Regions from separate parts of the Pantoea sp. y20 genome, predicted to be linked through region 2. Evidence: predicted binding sites of a transcription regulator. Region 2 holds the regulator's gene; each other region holds the start of a gene.
The links. The regulator PurR, encoded in region 2, represses purine synthesis genes. The targets are predictions, from matches to a motif close to CANGCAAACGTTTGCNTG.

Region 1 (5,474 bases), 1.6 Mb from region 2:
CCTTCAACCTGCCCATGGCTAGATCACCGGGTTTCGGGTCTATACCCTGCAACTTAACGCCCAGTTAAGACTCGGTTTCCCTGCGGCTCCCCTATACGGTTAACCTTGCTACAGAATATAAGTCGCTGACCCATTATACAAAAGGTACGCAGTCACCCCATTAAAGAGGCTCCCACTGCTTGTACGTACACGGTTTCAGGTTCTGTTTCACTCCCCTCGCCGGGGTTCTTTTCGCCTTTCCCTCACGGTACTGGTTCACTATCGGTCAGTCAGGAGTATTTAGCCTTGGAGGATGGTCCCCCCATATTCAGACAGGATACCACGTGTCCCGCCCTACTCTTCGAACTCACAATCTGTGCACTTTCGTGTACGGGACTATCACCCGGTATCGTGCGACTTTCCAGACGCTTCCACTAATGCACAAACTGATTCAGGTTCTGGGCTGTTCCCCGTTCGCTCGCCGCTACTGGGGGAATCTCGGTTGATTTCTTTTCCTCCGGGTACTTAGATGTTTCAGTTCCCCGGGTTCGCCTCGCAACACTATGTATTCATGTTGCGATGATGCACTGGGTGCACCGGGTTTCCCCATTCGGACATCGTCGGCTGTAGCGGTTCATATCACCTTACCGACGCTTTACGCAGATTAGCACGTCCTTCATCGCCTCTGACTGCCAGGGCATCCACCGTGTACGCTTAGTCGCTTAACCTCACAACCCACAGGCGTTTTGCAACGCGCGCAGACTGCAAGCATTTGAGAGACTCGAACGCGCTGTTATTCATTTCTTATTACGGAGAAATGAACCAACGCGTCGTTTCAATTTTCAGCTTGTTCCGGATTGTTAAAGAGCAGTATCTCAGACGCAGCTCGTAAGCTTCGTTTGAGATACGTCGTGGAGACACCTTTCACCTGTCACCAAGCAAGTGGCGTCCCCTAGGGGATTCGAACCCCTGTTGCCGCCGTGAAAGGGCGGAGTCCTAACCGCTAGACGAAGGGGACACGATAGTGTCACGACTTCGCAGCCGTCTTGCTCATTACTTTCTATCAGACAATCTGTGTGAGCACTTCGCGGGAAGGTATCTTCAGGTAAGGAGGTGATCCAACCGCAGGTTCCCCTACGGTTACCTTGTTACGACTTCACCCCAGTCATGAATCACAAAGTGGTAAGCGCCCTCCCGAAGGTTAAGCTACCTACTTCTTTTGCAACCCACTCCCATGGTGTGACGGGCGGTGTGTACAAGGCCCGGGAACGTATTCACCGTAGCATTCTGATCTACGATTACTAGCGATTCCGACTTCACGGAGTCGAGTTGCAGACTCCGATCCGGACTACGACGCACTTTATGAGGTCCGCTTGCTCTCGCGAGGTCGCTTCTCTTTGTATGCGCCATTGTAGCACGTGTGTAGCCCTACTCGTAAGGGCCATGATGACTTGACGTCATCCCCACCTTCCTCCAGTTTATCACTGGCAGTCTCCTTTGAGTTCCCGGCCGAACCGCTGGCAACAAAGGATAAGGGTTGCGCTCGTTGCGGGACTTAACCCAACATTTCACAACACGAGCTGACGACAGCCATGCAGCACCTGTCTCAGAGTTCCCGAAGGCACCAAAGCATCTCTGCTAAGTTCTCTGGATGTCAAGAGTAGGTAAGGTTCTTCGCGTTGCATCGAATTAAACCACATGCTCCACCGCTTGTGCGGGCCCCCGTCAATTCATTTGAGTTTTAACCTTGCGGCCGTACTCCCCAGGCGGTCGACTTAACGCGTTAGCTCCGGAAGCCACTCCTCAAGGGAACAACCTCCAAGTCGACATCGTTTACGGCGTGGACTACCAGGGTATCTAATCCTGTTTGCTCCCCACGCTTTCGCACCTGAGCGTCAGTCTTTGTCCAGGGGGCCGCCTTCGCCACCGGTATTCCTCCAGATCTCTACGCATTTCACCGCTACACCTGGAATTCTACCCCCCTCTACAAGACTCCAGCCTGCCAGTTTCGAATGCAGTTCCCAGGTTAAGCCCGGGGATTTCACATCCGACTTGACAGACCGCCTGCGTGCGCTTTACGCCCAGTAATTCCGATTAACGCTTGCACCCTCCGTATTACCGCGGCTGCTGGCACGGAGTTAGCCGGTGCTTCTTCTGCGGGTAACGTCAATCGGTGAAGCTATTAACTTCACCGCCTTCCTCCCCGCTGAAAGTACTTTACAACCCGAAGGCCTTCTTCATACACGCGGCATGGCTGCATCAGGCTTGCGCCCATTGTGCAATATTCCCCACTGCTGCCTCCCGTAGGAGTCTGGACCGTGTCTCAGTTCCAGTGTGGCTGGTCATCCTCTCAGACCAGCTAGGGATCGTCGCCTAGGTGAGCCATTACCCCACCTACTAGCTAATCCCATCTGGGCACATCCGATGGTGTGAGGCCCGAAGGTCCCCCACTTTGGTCTTGCGACGTTATGCGGTATTAGCTACCGTTTCCAGTAGTTATCCCCCTCCATCGGGCAGTTTCCCAGACATTACTCACCCGTCCGCCACTCGTCACCCGAGAGCAAGCTCTCTGTGCTACCGTTCGACTTGCATGTGTTAGGCCTGCCGCCAGCGTTCAATCTGAGCCATGATCAAACTCTTCAATTTAAGTTTGATTTGCTGAAACCAGTTCAGCGGTGCTCATCTGTAAAACGTCATAATGAATTTCATTATGTGTTCACTCGTGAGGCTTTGATATTTTTTTGCGTCCGGAGACGCGGATATCAATCCTGCGAGTGCCCACACAGATTGTCTGATAAATTGTTAAAGAGCATTGCGAACAGCGGCTGAACCGTCTGTCGCGAGGTGGCGTATACTACGCTACTCTCCTTCGGAGTCAAACACTTTTTTCAGCGTTTTCATCCGGCGGAAGTTCTTATCGAATCTTCCTCACCAACACCGCACTTCGTAAACCGTTGTGCCGTGTTGATGGATGCGCATTATAGGGAGTTGTTCTCAGCACGCAACCGCTAAATTCAATAAAAACAACCGTTCGCTGCATTCCACAGCAAAACCCCGCCTTATACGCAGTTACACACAGTGTTATCCACACTCTGCCGCACAAATGAATTTAGGCGAGCATCACGCAAACGTTTTCGCTACAATGCCCGGCGACGTCAAGGATGCCCCTTTTGGGGCGTTACATGAGGCAAGCGTTTCCTTCTATATAGAAGAGAGACACTAAGCTTGATGTAACGCTCTTTTTTACGCGAAACAAAGCCAAGGGATAAAACCACCATGCAACAACGTCGTCCTGTACGCCGCGCTCTACTCAGTGTCTCTGACAAAGCCGGTATCCTCGAATTTGCTCAGGCACTCTCCAGTCGTGGTGTTGAGCTGCTCTCCACAGGCGGTACCGCACGTCTGCTGGCAGATGCGGGCTTGCCCGTCACCGAAGTTTCTGACTACACCGGTTTCCCGGAAATGATGGATGGACGCGTCAAAACGCTGCACCCGAAAGTGCATGGCGGCATTTTGGGTCGTCGTGGTCAGGATGATGCGATCATGGCTGAACACGCCATCAACCCAATCGACATGGTGGTCGTCAACCTCTATCCCTTCGCACAAACCGTTGCCAAACCTGATTGCTCATTAGCTGACGCGGTTGAGAACATCGATATCGGTGGCCCAACCATGGTTCGCTCAGCGGCGAAGAACCACAAAGACGTGGCGATCGTGGTGAAGAGCAGCGATTACGAAGCGATCATTGCCGAGCTGGATGCCAACGAAAACTCGCTCACGCTGGAAACGCGTTTCGATCTGGCTATCAAAGCTTTCGAACACACTGCCGCCTACGACAGCATGATCGCCAACTACTTCGGTAGCCTGGTGCCGGCTTATCACAGCGACAGCAAAGAACCGGCTGGCCGCTTCCCGCGTACGCTGAACCTCAACTTCATTAAGAAGCAGGATATGCGTTACGGCGAGAACAGCCATCAGGATGCTGCCTTCTATATAGAAGAGAATGTTGCTGAAGCTTCTGTGGCCACTGCGCAGCAGGTTCAGGGCAAAGCGCTCTCATACAACAATATCGCCGATACCGATGCCGCACTTGAATGCGTGAAAGAGTTCGACGAAGCCGCTTGTGTGATCGTCAAACACGCTAACCCATGCGGCGTGGCAGTTGGCGGTTCGATTCTTGACGCTTATGAGCGTGCCTACAAAACCGATCCGACTTCCGCTTTCGGTGGCATCATCGCCTTTAACCGCGAGCTGGACGAAGCCACCGCGCAGGCGATCATCAGCCGTCAGTTTGTTGAAGTGATCATCGCGCCATCCGCCAGCGAAGCGGCACTGAAAATTACCGCGGCCAAGCAGAACGTGCGCGTTCTGGTGTGTGGTCAGTGGCAAGGTCGCGTTGCGGCGCTGGATTTCAAACGAGTTAACGGCGGCGTACTGGTTCAGGATCGCGATTTGGGCATGGTCGATGCCAGCCAGCTGCGCGTTGTCAGCAAACGTCAGCCAACTGAGCAGGAACTGCGTGATGCGCTGTTCTGCTGGAAAGTGGCGAAGTTCGTTAAATCCAACGCCATCGTCTACGCACGTGACAACATGACCATTGGCATTGGCGCCGGCCAGATGAGCCGCGTTTACTCGGCCAAAATTGCCGGTATCAAAGCCGGTGACGAAGGTCTGGAAGTGAAAGGCTCCGCGATGGCGTCTGATGCCTTCTTCCCGTTCCGCGACGGTATCGACGCCGCTGCGGCTGTCGGTATCAGTTGCGTGATTCAGCCAGGCGGTTCAATCCGTGATGATGAGGTGATCGCCGCCGCTGATGAGCACGGCATCGCGATGATCTTTACCGACATGCGTCATTTCCGCCATTAATTGTTGGGAGCAGTACAGATGAAAATTTTAGTGATTGGTAATGGCGGACGTGAACACGCGCTGGCATGGAAAGCGGCACAATCGCCACTGGCGGAAACAGTATTTGTCGCGCCTGGCAATGCGGGCACCGCGCTCGAGCCGGCTCTGCAAAACGTGGCAATCAGCGCCACCGACGTTCCCGCGCTGCTGGCCTTTGCTCAGCAGGAAAAGATCGATCTGACCATCGTTGGTCCGGAAGCACCGCTGGTGATTGGCGTAGTTGATGCGTTCCGTGCTGCAGGCCTGAAGATCTTTGGCCCAACGCAAGCCGCTGCCCAGCTGGAAGGCTCAAAGGCGTTCACCAAAGATTTCCTGGCACGTCAGCAGATTCCAACCGCTGAATATCAGAACTTTACCGAAGTGGAGCCTGCGCTGGCGTATCTGCGTGAGAAAGGCGCACCGATCGTGATCAAAGCTGACGGTCTGGCTGCCGGTAAAGGCGTGATCGTGGCGATGGAACTGGCGGAAGCGGAAGCCGCTGTGCAGGACATGCTGGCTGGCAATGCGTTCGGCGATGCTGGTCACCGCATCGTGATTGAAGAGTTCCTTGATGGCGAAGAGGCCAGCTTCATCGTGATGGTCGACGGCAA
Region 2 (5,474 bases):
CAGTCCGCCCCAGCCACAACCGATATCCAACAGCGTCATGCCCGGTTCAAGTTGTAACTTGCGGCAAATCATATCCAGTTTGGCCTGCTGCGCGTTTTCCAACGTATCAGCATCTTTCCAGTAGCCGCAGGAATATTGCATATAGGGGTCAAGCATCAGTGAGAATAGATCATTACCCAGGTCGTAATGCTCTTTACCCACAATCCAGGCGCGTTTTTTCGATTGCAAATTAGTAAGACGCGCGGCCGCGATGCGCAACGTATCTTTAAAATGCCGCGGTAATTGTTTATCCAGATGGTGTTTTAAAACGCGATGGAAGAACATATCAAGCTGTTCGCACTCCCACCAACCATCCATGTAACTTTCACCTAATCCGAGCGATCCTTCCTCGAGCACGCGTTTAAAAAAATCTGGATGCTTTACCTGAATATCCCAGGGACGAGTGCCATTAACTGCAATATCAGCACGCTCTAGCAGTTCATTGACGATCCGAAACCAGTGGTTTTCTTCAAGGCTCACTTCTTCTATAACAGATGAACTCATAGCTTCTCCATCACCTTCCGATCTGAACCTGAGAAAAAGAATAGCCAATTTCCCAAGACCTGTGAGAGAACTCACGGAAAATCCGTGCGCCAGAAATCCGACGTTTTACAGAGGCATGAATTTGAATAGAAAAGTTGGACGCCGCACTGGAGTATCGTGCAGACGCCATCCCGCGACAGTGTCGCTAAAGGTATTACATTTATATTATTGATTTAATACAGAATTACTGACCCACTGAGTATATGCTCACGCGGGTCAATATTCAACGGGTTATCGTTAGTTTGCTAACGAAAAGCGTTGGCTTAGAGATTATCTTCGCAGGGACGGGAAGTGTGGGCAATATCACTTTGTGCGTTTGCCGATCGCTGGCAGACAAAGCCCACCCACGCCAGTACCACGGTGGCCACCATCACTAATGTGGTGTTGAACAGCGCCTGCTCAAGGCCGGCGGAGACCAGCAGGCTGGCGACAAAGCACAATCCTAACTGGAATAAATTCTGTAATCCTGCCGCTTTACCGGTGGCGTGCGGGAAGGGCGCTAATGCGCTGGCCACCACAATCGGATAGATCGCGCCATTGGCCAGCGCCATGCCGCAGAAGGGCATCAGCAGCACAAACAGCGGCGCTGAAGGCATCAGGGCGATGACAAACAGACTTAGGATGCTCAGACTGTACAGCACCAGCAACCACGGCAGCAGTTGCGCGCCCTGATAACGATTTAACAGCGCGCGGCAGCCAAAGCCGCCAATCAGAAACGCAATGGTCTGCGGAATATAGCTCAGGCCAATATCGCCCGGCGTCAGGCCAGCTGCGGCGAGAATGAAAGGTGAGCCCGTCAGCCACGCGAAAAAGCTCGCCGAACATGCCGAATAGATTAAGACGTTACCGCTGTAGACGCGGGTACCTAGCAAAGTCAACCAGCCGGGTTGTTTGCCTGAGGCGACTTTCTCGCGCTTAGGTGAGGTTAACTGCAGCGTACCGATCAGCAACACTACGGCAACCAGCGTCAGCGTGATAAAGATGCTGCGCCAGTGGAAGTGGCCGATCAGCCAGGCGCCGAGCAGCGGTGCCAGCGCCGGAGACAGCGCAACCAGCGGCATAATCGTTGCAAACACTTTATTGGCTTTCGCTTTTGGGTAGTGATCCACCACCAGCGCCTGCCAGCTTACGGCAGCCGCACACACGCCAATCGCCTGCATAAAACGCAGCGCCAGCATCAGGCGGACATCGGTCACCCACAGCATTCCCAGACAACCGAGGGCGAAGATGGCAAGGCCCGCCAGCAAAATCGGCTTACGTCCATAACGATCTGATAGCGGTCCCCAAAATACCTGGGCACAGGCAAAACCGCCGAGAAACAGACTCAGGCTGGCGCTGATGGTGCCGGGTGCGCTAGCAAAATCACGCTGCATATCGCCAAAGGCGGGCAAATACATATCCGTGGCAAGAAAGCCGAGCATGCTGAGCACGGCGAGATAAGGCATAAATGCTTTAGACGACAACATGTTGATTCTCTTTTGGGCAGGGTGAACGCCGGGGAGTGTAAAAGGATGCGGCGCGCTTTGTGAAACGCTAATATTTGCATGGTGCTGTTAAAATTTTTGAAGGCAAATTTATGTGGTCAGAATATGCGCTTGAAGTGGTGGATGCAGTAGCGCGCACCGGCAGTTTTAGCGCGGCAGCGCAGGAACTGCATCGCGTGCCCTCTGCCGTCAGTTATACTGTGCGCCAGCTGGAAACCTGGCTGGCGGTGCCGCTGTTTGAGCGCCAGCATCGGGAAGTGGTGATGACAGCGGCGGGCGAGCATTTTGTGCGGGAAGGCCGATCTGTTATCAAAAAAATGCTGGCCACTCGCCGACAGTGTCAGCAACTGGCAAATGGCTGGCGCGGCGAGTTGAGCATCGCGGTTGACTGCATTGTAAAACCGCAGCGCACGCGACAGTTAGTGAAGGACTTCTATCGCCATTTTCCCGATATGGAGCTGATTATCAGCTACGAAGTGTTCAACGGCGTGTGGGATGCGTTGGCTGATGGTCGGGTGGATGTGGCGATTGGCGCAACCCAGGCCATTCCGGTGGGCGGACGTTTTGCCTTTCAGGATATGGGCGCGCTGAACTGGCGTTGTGTGGTGAGCCCTGATCATCCGCTGGTTAACAGCAAGGAGCTGGATGATGAAACCTTGCGGGCGTGGCCATCGCTGGTGCTGGAAGATACCTCGCGTGCGTTACCGCGCCGTATGACATGGACGCTGGATAATCAGCGGCGGTTGGTGGTGCCAGAGTGGGAAACCGGGATGGATTGTTTGCTGGCAGGATTGTGCGTCGGCATGGTGCCTGGCCATTTGGCGCGTCCACTGCTGGACAGCCAAAAACTGGTCGAGCTGGCGCTACCGCAGGCGTTTCCGGACAGTCCGTGCTGCGTCAGCTGGTCAGAACAGCGCGCGTCACCGGCGCTGGCGTGGTTACTGGCTTATCTCGGGGATGCGGAAACGCTGAACCACGAATGGCTCAGCGAAGTGTCGGCTTAGCGGCGGTAGTCGCGGAACGGACCGTACGCCACCGAACGGCGTTCAATCAGCGTTGGTTGGACTTCGATAGTTTGCGGATCTTCGCGCTTGCTGGTGATGCGATCCAGCAGCATCTCCAGCGCTTTTTCGCCTAGTTCAGCTTTCGGCTGGTGCACGGTGGTGAGCGCTGGTGTGAAATAGCGCGCGTTGCGCACGTTATCGTAGCCAATCACCGAGATATCCTGCGGTACGCGCAAACCCATCTCATCAGCAGCGCAAATCGCGCCCATCGCCATGATATCGCCACCGCAGAACACCGCGGTTGGACGCTGTTTCTGATTTAAGATCTGTTGCATCGCCAGATAGCCCGATTCAGGCTCAAAGTCGCCCTGAACCACCCACTCGGGACGCACCGTAATGCCCGCTTCGTTCATTGCCTGCAGGAAGCCAGCATGACGTCCACCGCCGGTGTTGCGCTCCATTTGGCCAGGAATGGCACCGATATCGCGATGGCCACGTTCAATCAGATAACGCCCGGCGAGATAGCCGCCCTGAAATGCATTGTCCTGCACGGTATCGGTGAAATCACCGCGTGATGCACCCCAATCCATCACCACCATGGGGATATTGCGGTTCTCTTCCAGCATCTGCAGCAAATCGTCTGGATATTCCGAACACATCACCAGCAGACCATCGACGCGCTTTTGCGCCATCATCGACAGGTAAGCGCGCTGCTTTTGCAGATCGTTGTGCGCATTGCCGAGAATCAGCGTATAGCCGCGTTCGAAGCAGCGATTCTCCACCGCTTCGATAATTTCAGCGAAGTAGGGCGCTTCGCTGGAGGTCGCCAGCAGACCCAAGGTTTTAGTGTGATTGACTTTGAGACTACGCGCCACGGCACTCGGCGAGTAGTGTAATTCTTTGATCGCTTCCCATACGGCGTTACGCGTCTCTTCCGCAACGAAACGCGTTTTGTTGATGACATGCGAAACCGTGGTGGTTGAGACACCCGCGCGTTTTGCGACATCTTTAATTGTTGCCATGAAAATGGTGCTCCTGGGCTTATCGCAACTTACTGATAAGTATATTGTTAAACGTTTGCGTCTGCTAATGCTTTTACAGCCCAAAAAAGCGGGCAAAACGGCATGTTCAAGCAGGCAAAATCACTTCATCACGCTGTAATTACAGCCTGCGCAAAATCTGTTGCGCAACGAAAGGCGGCGATTCTAGCAAGCTGGCGCGGATAACACGAGATTTTTGCCTATTGCTATGCGAAAATCGTCTTAACCCTAATAATTGTGCGACTAAGGAGTTGTGATGAATACCGACCTGAAGCTGGCGCTAATGACCACTGTTGGCGCACTGTTGATGATTATCGCTTTCAGCTTTACCGCGATCATGCACTAACAAAAAAGCCGGAGCTGACAACAGCATCCGGCTTTTTTATTTCTGTTGCGCAACAACTAGCGAATGGTTTTTGGCGTCATCATACGACGCGCGCCCACATAGTGTTTCTGCCAGTAATCCTCACCCAATGCGCTAATCTGAATATCTTTGCCGGTACGCGGCGACTGAATGAATTTGCCATTGCCAAGATAAACGCCGACATGGTCGGCGGTACCGCGATTGTTGATGCGGAAGAACACCAGATCGCCTTTCTCCAGCATTTCACGCTTAATCGGTGCCGCATCACGCAGGTGATACATCTCATTGGCGGTGCGTGGCAGTTTGAATTTCACCAGATCTTTATAGGCGTACCATACCAGGCCGCTGCAATCGAAACCAGTGTGTGGCGAAGCGCCGCCCCACTGATAAGGTTTGCCGAGTTGACCCATTAATTTGGTCATCGCCGTTTCACGCGCTTTTTGATAACGCTGACGGTGCGCTTTACTCATTTTGATGCCGGTCAGCGCTAACGCTTCATCATCGACGGCGATCTCGGGCGTTTTCTTCGCTAAACGTTGATGACCGTATTTCTTAGCAGAGAGTTTCAGCGGGGATTTTTTGCTGGTGGTTTTGTGCAGCGCGATGTCTGTTTTGCTCTGTTTTTTGAGCTTGAATTTTTGAACAGCGGTCAGACGCGATTTTTTGGTGGTGGTTTTTACCGGACGTCGTTTGCGGCGCTCGTCTTCACGTGCGCTCTTTTTCTCTGCTTTAAGCGAACTGGCGTTAACGGGCGCATGCGGAGATGCAGCGGCCACATTAAAGAACAGTTGGGCAAAAGCCAGTATGAAAAGCGTAATTAGTAGACGCATAATCCGATTACAGGTTAAGCAGGCTGAATCATAGCAGACTGCATTAAAGTGAGAGAAATCTGATCAAGTGACCAGCGCCGAGGCAATTCTAATCCACTTTTTTTACAAAAGGTAAGGCCTTTTTCTATTAATATGTTACCAGATTGATTCTGTAGCAAAAATGAGCGATT
Region 3 (5,474 bases), 1.5 Mb from region 2:
AGAAACGAATAAGTGTTTTATTGGCGAATCCGTACAGCTAAATTTGCGATCGCGGCTACGTTAAAAAGGAGATTGCTCGAACTTTTGAGCCGTTTACTAATCAGATAAGCACACATGTTAATGTGTTTTGGGTTTAGCCATAATGGCGACCTGCAAATTGAATCCCTCAAGGAGGACTTTCGTGAAACTGAAAGCACTGGCGCTGGCCGCCGTAATGAGCACGGGCGCACTGTCCGGTTTAGTTCAGGCAGGCGAATTGCCGAATGGACCGCATGTGGTGACTTCTGGACAGGCAAGCGTTGATGCCACGCCAGATCTCGCGACGCTCGCGATTGTGGTGAATGTTTCGTCGAAAGACGCGGCAGAAGCTAAGAAACAAGCTGATGACCGCGTGGCGCAATATTTCGATTTCCTGCAAAAGAACGGTATCGAGAAAAAAGATATTGATGCGGCAAACCTCAGCACGCAGCCAGAGTACGATTACACCAAAGAAGGTAAGTCGGTACTGAAAGGCTATCGTGCCGAGCGTCAGGTACAGGTAACACTGCGCCAGCTGGACAAACTCAACGAGCTGTTGGATGGCGCGTTAAAATCTGGCCTGAATGAAATTCGTTCGGTCGAGTTAGGTGTGGCGAATCCGGACAGCTATAAAGAGAAGGCGCGTAAAGTGGCCATCGCGAATGCTACGCAGCAGGCTAACGCGCTGGCAGAAGGGTTTAACGCTAAATTAGGTTCGGTTTACAGCATCCGCTATCACGTGGCGAACTATCAACCGATGCCGATGGCGCGCATGTATAAGGCCGCCGCAGTACAAGCTGATACCACCGCGCAGCAAACTTACGAGCAGCAGAGCATTCACTTTGACGATCAGGTGGATGTCGTCTTTGAAATCAAACCAAACACGCCGTAAGGTTTGATATCAGGTCGCCATGAAGGGCGACCTGAATCTTTACGCTGGCAACACATCCTGACGCAGCACGCGATGTCCGTGCGCAATCAGCGCGTCGGTCACGCTGCGCATCAAACGACTTTCCGGCGCAAACCGGTGCCAGTACAGCATACGACGCTGATACAGGCCTGGCGTCAAATCCACCAGTTCACCTTGCGCTAACTCGCGCTCAATCTGCAGATGCGGAATCATACAGCACACCGAACCCTGACGCGCCAGCTGCACAAAGGCTTCTGACGAGTTAACGATGTGGCAAGGCACGCTGCCCGGCGACAGGTCAAAGTTCTGCTGTAAAAACGCCTGATGCATATCGTCCAGATGATCAAATGCCACCGCCGGCGCTTTCAGCAGCGCAGAGCGTGTTACGCCGTTCGGGAAATAGCGAGCAGCAAAATCAGGTGAGGCGCAGAAGAGATAATCGAGCGCACCCAGTTGATCCACCAGACAGCTTGGCAGCGGCTGCGGCTGAATACTCACCGCGCCGACCACTTCACCGCGACGTAGACGTTCCTGCGTGCGGGTTTCATCTTCTACCTGCAAATTCAGGCGCACTGGCGAATCGGCCAGCACGTCTTTCAGCGCGGGCAGCAGCCAGGTGGCCAGGCTGTCGGCGTTGACCGCCAGCGACAGCAACAGCGGCGTGGTTCCACCGTTATCATCACCTAGCCACTCCTCTTCCAGCAGTTCAACCTGATGCAACAACGCCAGTAACTTTTGTCCCTGCTCGGTCGGACGCGGCGGCACGGTGCGCACCAGCAGCGGCTGACCAAATAAATTTTCCAGCTGTTTAATACGCTGCGAAACCGCCGATTGGGTAATGCAGAGTTTTTGTGCCGCACGCTCAAAGCCGCGCTCGCGAATCACAGCATCCAGCGCCTGAAGCGTTCGATAATCCGGGCGTTTCATTGTTGTTCTCTCTCGTTCAGGGTGGACATTACTATGCCATAAAACTGTCAAATTGTGCTGCGGCGCATTTTTGCGGGCTGGCTTCCAAAGCGTTAAATCGGCTGTCTAACAGTCGCGCTTTTTTACAGCGCCTTGTTTTATACTACGCGCACTTCGATGTCGCACAGGTTTTAAACATACCATGACCCAGGATGAACTGAAAAAAGCGGTAGGTTGGGCAGCTCTGCAGTACGTAGAGCCCGGCTCCATTGTCGGCGTAGGCACGGGTTCAACGGCGGCGCATTTTATTGATGCACTCGGCACCATGAAGAATCAGATTGAAGGTGCGGTTTCCAGCTCGGAAGCCTCAACCGAGAAACTGAAAGCGCTGGGTATTCACATCTTCGATCTCAACGAAATTGATGAACTGTCGGTGTATGTTGATGGCGCCGATGAGATCAATCCGCAGATGCAGATGATCAAAGGCGGTGGCGCAGCGCTGACGCGTGAGAAAATCGTTGCGGCGGTGGCGAAGAAATTTGTCTGCATTGCCGATGCATCGAAAGAAGTTGATGTGCTGGGCCGTTTCCCGCTGCCGGTTGAAGTGATTCCGATGGCGCGTTCGTATGTGGCGCGTGAACTGGTCAAACTCGGCGGCTTGCCGGAGTATCGCCAGAACGTCATTACCGACAACGGCAACATTATTCTCGACGTGCATAATCTGCGTATTCTCGATCCCATCGAGCTGGAAAAAACCATTAATGCGCTGCCGGGCGTAGTGACCGTTGGCCTGTTTGCGGGACGTGGTGCGGATGTCGCACTGATTGGTACCGCAGAAGGCGTGAAAACCATCGTAAAATGATCTGTCCGGCGCGCGTGATGCGCCGGTTATTTCCATCCGCAAAATATCTTTTCTCACCAGACTGAAATTTGGTGACTTATGTCACAAAAGATTCATCAGCAGTAAGTTCGTACTTCGTCCATTAAGGATGTCACGATTTTGTACGGCATTGTGCTGTCTCCGCGTGGGCGCGTGCTGGCTCCCAGGCAATCGTTTGTATTGCTGCGCACGAAATTTTTGATATTTTGACAGAAGGCTACCTTATGGTAGTCCTCATTGAATTCTGAATAGGGTCGGGAAATGGCAAAGGTATCACTGGAAAAAGACAAGATTAAGTTCCTGCTGGTGGAAGGCGTTCACCAGAGTGCGCTGGAAAACCTGCGTGCAGCAGGCTACACCAACATCGAGTTTCACAAAGGCGCGCTGGATGCGGAGTCGCTGAAATCCTCCATCCGCGATGCGCACTTCATTGGTATCCGTTCCCGTACCCAACTGACTGAAGAGATCTTTGCTGCCGCAGAAAAGCTGGTAGCAGTCGGCTGCTTCTGTATCGGTACTAACCAGGTTGATCTCGCTGCAGCGGCGAAACGCGGTGTGCCGGTGTTCAACGCGCCGTTCTCCAACACCCGTTCTGTTGCAGAGCTGGTGATTGGCGAAATGCTGCTGATGCTGCGTGGCATTCCGGAAGCCAACGCCAAAGCGCACCGTGGCATCTGGAATAAAGTCGCCAACGGTTCGTTTGAAGCTCGCGGCAAGAAACTGGGCATCATCGGTTACGGCCACATCGGCATGCAGCTGGGTGTACTGGCAGAAAGCCTCGGTATGCACGTGTTCTTCTACGATATCGAAAGCAAGCTGCCGCTGGGTAACGCCACTCAGGTGCGTCATCTCTCCGATCTGCTCAACATGAGCGACGTGGTCAGCCTGCACGTTCCTGAAACGCAATCCACTCAGAACATGATTGGCGCGGAAGAGCTGGCGCTGATGAAGCCGGGTGCGCTGCTGATCAACGCCGCGCGCGGTACCGTGATCGATATTCCGGCGCTGTGTGATGCCCTGGCGAATAAACATCTGTCTGGTGCCGCTATCGACGTCTTCCCGGTCGAGCCTGCGACTAACAGCGACCCGTTTAACTCACCGCTGTGCGAGTTCGATAACGTGATCCTGACGCCGCACATTGGTGGTTCAACGCAGGAAGCGCAGGAAAACATCGGTATCGAAGTGGCTGGCAAGCTGGCGAAATACTCCGACAACGGTTCTACGCTGTCTGCGGTTAACTTCCCGGAAGTCTCACTGCCGATGCATGCGGCAAGTGCTAGCCGTCTGCTGCACATCCATGAAAACCGTCCGGGTGTGCTGACCGCTATCAACCAGATTTTTGCCGAGCAGGGCATCAACATCGCCGCGCAGTATCTGCAAACCACGCCAATTATGGGCTACGTGGTGATCGATATTGATGCTGAGCAGGATGCAGCGGATAAAGCGCTGCAGGCGATGAAGGCGATTCCGGGCACCATCCGAGCCCGTCTGCTGTACTGATTAAACAGGGCGCCATTGGCGCCCTTTGTTTTTCCTGCTCACGCTTCCCACTGCCACAGTTTCGATGGCGTCAGTATCGCGGGGAGCGGCACATCCCAGGCGGCAACCGGCAATGCTTCTACGCGCTGACAATCATGTGCGATGCCCACCGGAAGAAAACCATGCTGCTGCCAGTTTTGCAGCGTGCGATCGTAGAATCCGCCACCCATTCCCAAACGTTGGCCAGCATAGTCAAACGCTACCAGCGGCACCAGCATCACATCCAGCTGATCCAGCGTGGCCAGTTGCGTGATATCCAGCGGCGGTTCCGGGATGCGAAGTTTATTTGGCGCGAGTGGCGTTTCTGGCGTGTAACGGATAAACAGCAGATTGCCCGGCGAGAAGGGATGAAGCACCGGTAAGTAAACCTGCTTTTTTTGCTGCCAAAGTTTGGCGATCAGCGGGCGAGTGTTGATCTCTCCATCGACAGATAAAAACAGCGCAATGCGTTGGGCATTAGCGACCGGTGCAATGTTGATGGCGTGTTCAGCCAACTGATCGGCGGCTTGTTCCTGTTGCTCAGACGTGAGATTACGGCGCAAATGGCGCACATGCTGACGGATGTCTTGACGGTCGAGAAGGGAGGGCGCTGGCATGATATCTATATCCCCGGAATAATCGCTTCTTAAAAGCGATTATATCATGCGAACCGGGGAAACAGACTTGCTACTAAATGGAGATCTCCGAGATGCCGCCGCAGGCTGTAACCCTTGAACCCTTGGTTCAAGGTGAACATGCCGTCACAACTATTAGGCTTCTCGGACGGACCGAGCATGCGCACAAATTGTGGAGCGTCACATTCTGTTGGTATGAAATATCGGCTCAGGGGACTAGCCCGCTTGCAAACATCTCAGAGAAAATTTACTTCACCGTCACTCTAACATGAGGACCATGAAGCTTTATTCAAAATTAGGGCCCTGGCGGTCAGTTATGCGACCTTGCTCTACTAACGCTTGTTCAATGGTCTGCTGCAGCATGCGGATACGTTGTTCCATGTTTGCTGCATAGTCGCGCGTCTTACCTTTCTCTTGTGCCAACTCGTGGCAGATGTTTAACGCGGCGATGAACACCAGTTGCTCTGTATTGGTGACTCTAGTGCGAACTTTTAAATCTTGCAACCGTTGATTGAGATCCTCTGCGGCCAGATTCAGCGCATCTTGCTGTTCAGGCGGGCAATTCACTCTTAACGAACGACCAAAAATTTGAATATCTACTGGTTGT
Region 4 (5,474 bases), 240 kb from region 2:
GCGGCTGCCCGCGGCTTCGATGATCTGTACTTCATTGTTGCTGAGCGCCTGTAAACGCTGCACTAGCGCGGGTGCATTAGCACGGAAGGCATCCGCATCAGGTTGTTCACACGCCTGCTGCGCCGCATCCATGATCGGACGATAGCCGGTGCAACGGCATAAATTACCCGCCAGCGCCTGTTCCGCCTGATGACGATCCCAGCCAGCGCTGTTTTTCTGCAGAGTAAACAGCGACATCACGAAACCCGGCGTGCAGTAGCCGCATTGCGAGCCGTGGCAATCCACCATCGCTTGCTGCACGCTGTGCAGTTCGCGGCCCTGTTTGAGATCTTCCACGGTAATCAGTTGCTTGCCTTGCAGGCTGCTGACCAGCGTTAAACAGCTATTCACCGCCTGATACTGCATCTGTCCATCCACCACTTTACCGAGCGTGACGGTGCAGGCACCGCAATCGCCAGACGCGCAGCCCTCTTTGGTGCCGCGACGCTGCTGCTGGCCGCGCAGGTAGTTAAGCACGGTGAGATTGGGATCAAGCTCACGTTCGGTGATTAAACGATCGTTGAGTAAGAACTGGATCATGCGATTTGCTCCTCACTTTCGCGCTGCCAAACCGGCTTGCCGCTCACCCAGGTTTGCGCGATGTTGCGGTCGTCGCCAAGCGTCATCATTACAAACAGCCGCTCCCAGATGTCTTTGCTGTTGGCATTGCGCAGCTTCTGCAGCGGCGACACAGCCGCATCGAGTACCACGAAATCGGCCTCTTTGCCGGGGTTAAAATTGCCGATAACGTCATCCAGATCGAGCGCGTGCGCGCCGCCTAAGGTGGCGTGATAAAACGCTTCGCAGGCGCTGAGTTTGTATTGCTGTAGCTGGCCGACTTTGTAGGCTTCGCCCAGCGTTTGCAGCAGATTAAAGGTGGTGCCTGCGCCAACGTCGGTGCCAATGCCCATGCGCACGCCCTGCTGCCAGCAGCGTTTGATGTTGAATAAGCCGCTGCCGAGGAACAGGTTTGAGGTCGGGCAGAAGGCAATTGATGAATCGGTGTCATGCAGGCATTGCCACTCTTGATCTTCCAGATGCAGGCAGTGCGCGAACACGCTGCGTTTGCCGGTAAGTTGGTGATGATGATAAACATCAAGATAGCCTGCGCGCTCCGGGAATAGCGCTTTTACCCAGGCGATCTCCTGCGGATTTTCACTTAGGTGCGTGTGCATCCAGACATCAGGAAACTCCTCGCGCAGCTGACGCACTTTATCCAGCAATTCCGGCGACGAGGTCGGTGCAAAGCGCGGGGTGAGCGCATAGCTCAGGCGACCGCGCTGATGCCAGCGCTCAATCAGTTCACGCGTATGCTGATAACTCTCTTCCGGCGTTTCGGTCAGGTATTCAGGCGCGTTGCGATCCATCATCACTTTGCCAGCGATCAGCCGCATATCCAGCTGCTGCGCGGCGCTGAACAGCGAGTCGACCGACTGCTTATGCACGGTGCCGAACACCAGCGCGGTGGTGGTGCCGTTCGACAGCAGCTGGTGCAGGAAGAACGCCGACATTTTTGCCGCGTGATCGGGACAGTGATATTGGCTCTCCACCGGGAAGGTATATTGGTTGAGCCACTCCAGCAGCTGTTCGCCAAAGGCGCCGATCATCTCGGTTTGCGGATAATGAATATGGGTATCGATAAAGCCGGGCACGATCAGTTTGCCACGCAGATCGGTGACGCGCGTGGGATCAACGCGCCCTTCCGCGATTTGCCAGCTTTCAAGGCTGACCACTTTGCCGTCACGCAGCGTTAATAAGCCATCTTCGAGATAGCGTGCATTGGCAGCGATGTCGTCTGGCTGCGCGGCCAGTGCGGTGAAATCAAAGAAGCTGGCGCGCAGCAGCGTTTCGGGTGCGTAAGGCATAATGGTTCCTTGGTGCTTTTTTATGAGTGCAGGTGATTGCCTTAAAGATAGTTTGCAAAGCGCATGCCAATGCAAATAACAAAAAATATTGTTTACTTTCAATATAATAGGTTGTTTTGATGCGTTTTTGTGTCAAGCTTGGCGAGCAAACGTATGCGCAACCGGTTGCCTGCTATCGCAAACGGTTGCTATTTAACATTGCGGCGAGTTTTACTGCGTATGGCGTGATTATCGCCTGTTGGGATGCGTCTTTGTGGTGCGCCATTGCACTCGTAATGTGCAGGAAAAATCCTGCAACACGCTGCTTTGGGTTTTCATGAGCATGGGTTCGAGGTTAATGCTAAGGTGTGGCTGATAACCTGAAATCGTATAAGGAACAGTGAGATGATTATTTTTGTTACTGGCGCAACTGCTGGTTTTGGTCAAAGTATCACCCGCCGCTTCATTGCTACAGGTCACAAAGTGATCGCCAGCGGACGTCGCGCTGAGCGTTTAAAAGAGCTGAAAGATGAGCTGGGCGACAATCTGTACACCGTTCAGCTGGACGTGCGTAATCGTGCCGCCATCGATGAAGCGATCGCCTCCCTGCCCGCTGAATGGCGCAATATTGATGTGCTGGTTAATAATGCTGGCCTGGCGTTAGGTGTGGAACCGGCGCACAAAGCCAATATCGAAGACTGGGAAAATATGATCGACACCAACAATAAAGGTTTGGTGTACATGACGCGTGCGGTGCTGCCGGCAATGGTTGAGCGCAATGTTGGTCATATCGTGAATATCGGTTCGATTGCCGGCAGCTGGCCTTACTTGGGTGGCAACGTGTATGGCGCGACCAAAGCGTTCGTGCGCCAGTTCAGCCTGAATCTGCGTACCGACCTGCACGGCACCGCGCTGCGCGTGACCGATATCGAGCCAGGTTTGGTGGGCGGCACCGAGTTCTCAAACGTGCGCTTCAAGGGCGATGACGATAAAGCGGGCCAGGTTTATGAAGGCACCACCGCGCTGACGGCGGAAGATGTCACCGAAGCGGTGTATTGGGTGACGACGCTGCCGAAGCACGTCAACATCAATACGCTGGAGATTATGCCGGTGACGCAAACCACCGCGGGACTGAAGGTGCATAAAGGTTAATCGCGGTTACACGCTGTTTGATCGAAATATCCGGGGCGACCATCCTGTGAGGCGCTCCGGCGGCTTTCGCCGCGACGACCTCATCGGGATGTTTCCCCCTGATATCGCACGCCGGTGTGGCCGATGATTACGCGCGGCCCCAACCGGTCACGATAATCAACATGCCGCTCAAGGCGACCAGCGCACCGACCCAATCCCACGTACTCAGTTTTACGCCATCCACCACGCGCAGCCAGATTAGCGCCGTCAGCACGTATACGCCGCCATAGGCCGCATAAACGCGCCCGCTCGCGGCGGGATGCAACGTTAACAACCAGACAAACAGCGTAAGACTTGCCGCGGCCGGCACCAGCAGCCACGCCGTCATGCCCTTCTTCAACCATAGCCACGACAGGAAACAGCCAACAATTTCCGCTATCGCAGTGATAAAAAACAGCAAGGCGGTTTTGACCAGCATAGAAAATCTCTCGCTAAGCTAAACAAAGCGCTCACCGCTGGTGAGCAAAGAAGCAGCGATGATATACTAGCGGCCATGGTTGTTACAGCCGCGATCCCGGCTGTGCTGGTGTTAACTGAAGGAAATGACGATGAAAAAACTGTTTTCCGCCCTGCTGGCTACCGTGGTGACGTCGAGCCTTTTAATGGCTGCGCCCATCGCTGCGGCCAAAACCGATCGCCTGATTATTGAAGATGGCAGCAGCGCCTCCAGTAATGAAGCCGCGCGCCAGAGCAAAGAGCAGTGGAACGATACCAAAAACCTGCGTAATAAGGTCAATACGCGCGTTGAGAAAGAGTTTGATAAAGCGGACAAAGCCTTTGATACCCGCGACTCCTGCGAGAAGAGCTATAACGTTAACGCCTATTGGGAACCGAATACGCTGCGCTGCCTCGACCGCCGCACCGGACGTCCAATTGCACCTTAATCGTTTATCACTGCTATAGTTTTGACAGGATTTCTGACCAAAGGAGTGAATGATGAAAAAACGTAATGCAGTTCTGCTGATGGCGATCTTGTCGCTGCCGCTATTGGCGCAAGCGTCTTGTGAAAGCGTCAAAGCGGACATCAGCAAAAAAATCATTAACAACGGCGTCGCCGAATCGGATTTCACGCTGGATATCGTGGCCAATGATCAAGCCGATCAGGTCGGCGGCCAGGTTGTGGGTCATTGTGAGAACGACACACAGAAAATCGTCTACAAGAAAAATGGCCGTGATGGTGACAGCACCGTGCCAGACAGCGCGGGCAGCTCTCAGGATACGCCAGCGCAGTAAACTTTCGGGCGGCTCTCTGGCCGCCCTGCTTTTACTCCACTTCCGGCCTTTGCCGCGGCATTATCCACGCCACCCACAACGTTAGCAGCGCAATCAGCAACGACACTACAAACACCCAATGTAAAGAACTGGCGATTTGTCCGGTCCAGTCATGCAATGTCGCCTCCGACAGCGCCTGACGGCTTTCAGGCGACATGATTTTCTGCATCGGATCGTCGGCCTGCGGCAGACGCAGCGACAAATTGAGGTTCAGCACCGCGCCCAATAACGCGGTACCAATCGCCGACCCGATCATGCGGCTGAACATGATTGAGGCGGTGCAAATGCCGCGAATATCGTAATGCGCATGGTTCTGTACCGATACCAGAAACGTGGTGCTGGTCATGCCCATGCCGGTGCCAATCACAAAGGCGGTGAATCCGGCCTGCACGATTGAGCTGTCGCTGCGCAGTAGCAGCAGTAATGCGCTGCCCGCAATCAGCAGCAGCGCGCCCAACTGCGCGGTGAAGCGATAGGAGGTGATAAGCATCAACCTACCGCTCAATGTACTGGCCAGCGGCCAGCCAATCGACATCATCGCCAGTGCGCTGCCGGCCTGCAGCGGCGTGCCGCCGGTGATGCCCTGAATCCAGGTTGGTAGAAAGGCGCTGATGCCCATCATGCTGGCACCGATGATCAGGTTGCCAATGTTGCCAGCGACGATAAGCCGGCTGCGCCAGATTTCCAGCGGGAACAGCGGCGCATCAGCACGCTGTTCATGCTGTTTTAAACGCCAGGCAGCAATGACCGCCAGCAGCAGGAACGGCACCAGCCAGAAACCGAGCACTTCTGCCTGCAGCAGCGCGACCAGCAACGCCGTTACGCAGATCATCAGCCAGCAGCTGCCGGTGAGATTGAGCGTGGTGGCCTGATTTTGTTCGCGCGATGGAAGAAAACGCGCCAGCAGCAGCATGGCGATGGCGCCAATCGGCACGTTGACCCAGAAAATCACCGACCAGCTAAAGTGCTGCACCAGCCACGCGCCGCTCAGCGGACCAATGATTGCCGCCACGCCCCAGACGCTGGAGAGCCAGCCCTGGACGTTGGCGCGTTCGCGCGGCGAATAGACGTCCGCCACAATGGTGGACGTTAGCGGCATTATCGCCCCGGCACCTAACCCCTGAAAAG

Region 1: purH (bifunctional phosphoribosylaminoimidazolecarboxamide formyltransferase/IMP cyclohydrolase) is a predicted target of PurR. The motif match lies at 3,101-3,118, and genes of this name have one in related genera.
Region 3: serA (phosphoglycerate dehydrogenase) is a predicted target of PurR. The motif match lies at 2,879-2,896, and genes of this name have one in related genera.
Region 4: guaD (guanine deaminase) is a predicted target of PurR. The motif match lies at 2,059-2,076, and genes of this name have one in related genera.

Annotation. Positions count from the first base shown of each region.
Region 1 covers NZ_CM142816.1:293,330-298,803, reverse strand. The annotation lists rRNA gene ACYAC5_RS01365 (23S ribosomal RNA) at 1-707, opposite strand, end outside; tRNA gene ACYAC5_RS01360 (tRNA-Glu) at 923-997, opposite strand; rRNA gene ACYAC5_RS01355 (16S ribosomal RNA) at 1,086-2,625, opposite strand; gene purH (bifunctional phosphoribosylaminoimidazolecarboxamide formyltransferase/IMP cyclohydrolase) at 3,256-4,845, shown strand; gene purD (phosphoribosylamine--glycine ligase) at 4,864-5,474, shown strand, end outside.
Region 2 covers NZ_CM142816.1:1,883,850-1,889,323, forward strand. The annotation lists gene cfa (cyclopropane fatty acyl phospholipid synthase) at 1-543, opposite strand, end outside; gene punC (purine nucleoside transporter PunC) at 846-2,048, opposite strand; gene punR (DNA-binding transcriptional activator PunR) at 2,159-3,070, shown strand; gene purR (HTH-type transcriptional repressor PurR) at 3,067-4,092, opposite strand; gene cydH (cytochrome bd-I oxidase subunit CydH) at 4,367-4,456, shown strand; gene ACYAC5_RS08905 (C40 family peptidase) at 4,513-5,304, opposite strand.
Region 3 covers NZ_CM142816.1:3,367,668-3,373,141, reverse strand. The annotation lists gene ACYAC5_RS15695 (oxidative stress defense protein) at 182-910, shown strand; gene ACYAC5_RS15690 (LysR family transcriptional regulator ArgP) at 950-1,855, opposite strand; gene rpiA (ribose-5-phosphate isomerase RpiA) at 2,037-2,696, shown strand; gene serA (phosphoglycerate dehydrogenase) at 2,976-4,214, shown strand; gene ACYAC5_RS15675 (5-formyltetrahydrofolate cyclo-ligase) at 4,253-4,849, opposite strand; RNA gene ssrS (6S RNA) at 4,930-5,113, opposite strand; gene zapA (cell division protein ZapA) at 5,153-5,474, opposite strand, start outside.
Region 4 covers NZ_CM142816.1:2,123,084-2,128,557, forward strand. The annotation lists gene xdhA (xanthine dehydrogenase small subunit) at 1-579, opposite strand, end outside; gene guaD (guanine deaminase) at 576-1,904, opposite strand; gene ydfG (bifunctional NADP-dependent 3-hydroxy acid dehydrogenase/3-hydroxypropionate dehydrogenase YdfG) at 2,289-3,035, shown strand; gene ACYAC5_RS09990 (YnfA family protein) at 3,163-3,492, opposite strand; gene ACYAC5_RS09995 (DUF1283 family protein) at 3,623-3,958, shown strand; gene ACYAC5_RS10000 (DUF1161 domain-containing protein) at 4,011-4,307, shown strand; gene ACYAC5_RS10005 (MDR family MFS transporter) at 4,339-5,474, opposite strand, start outside.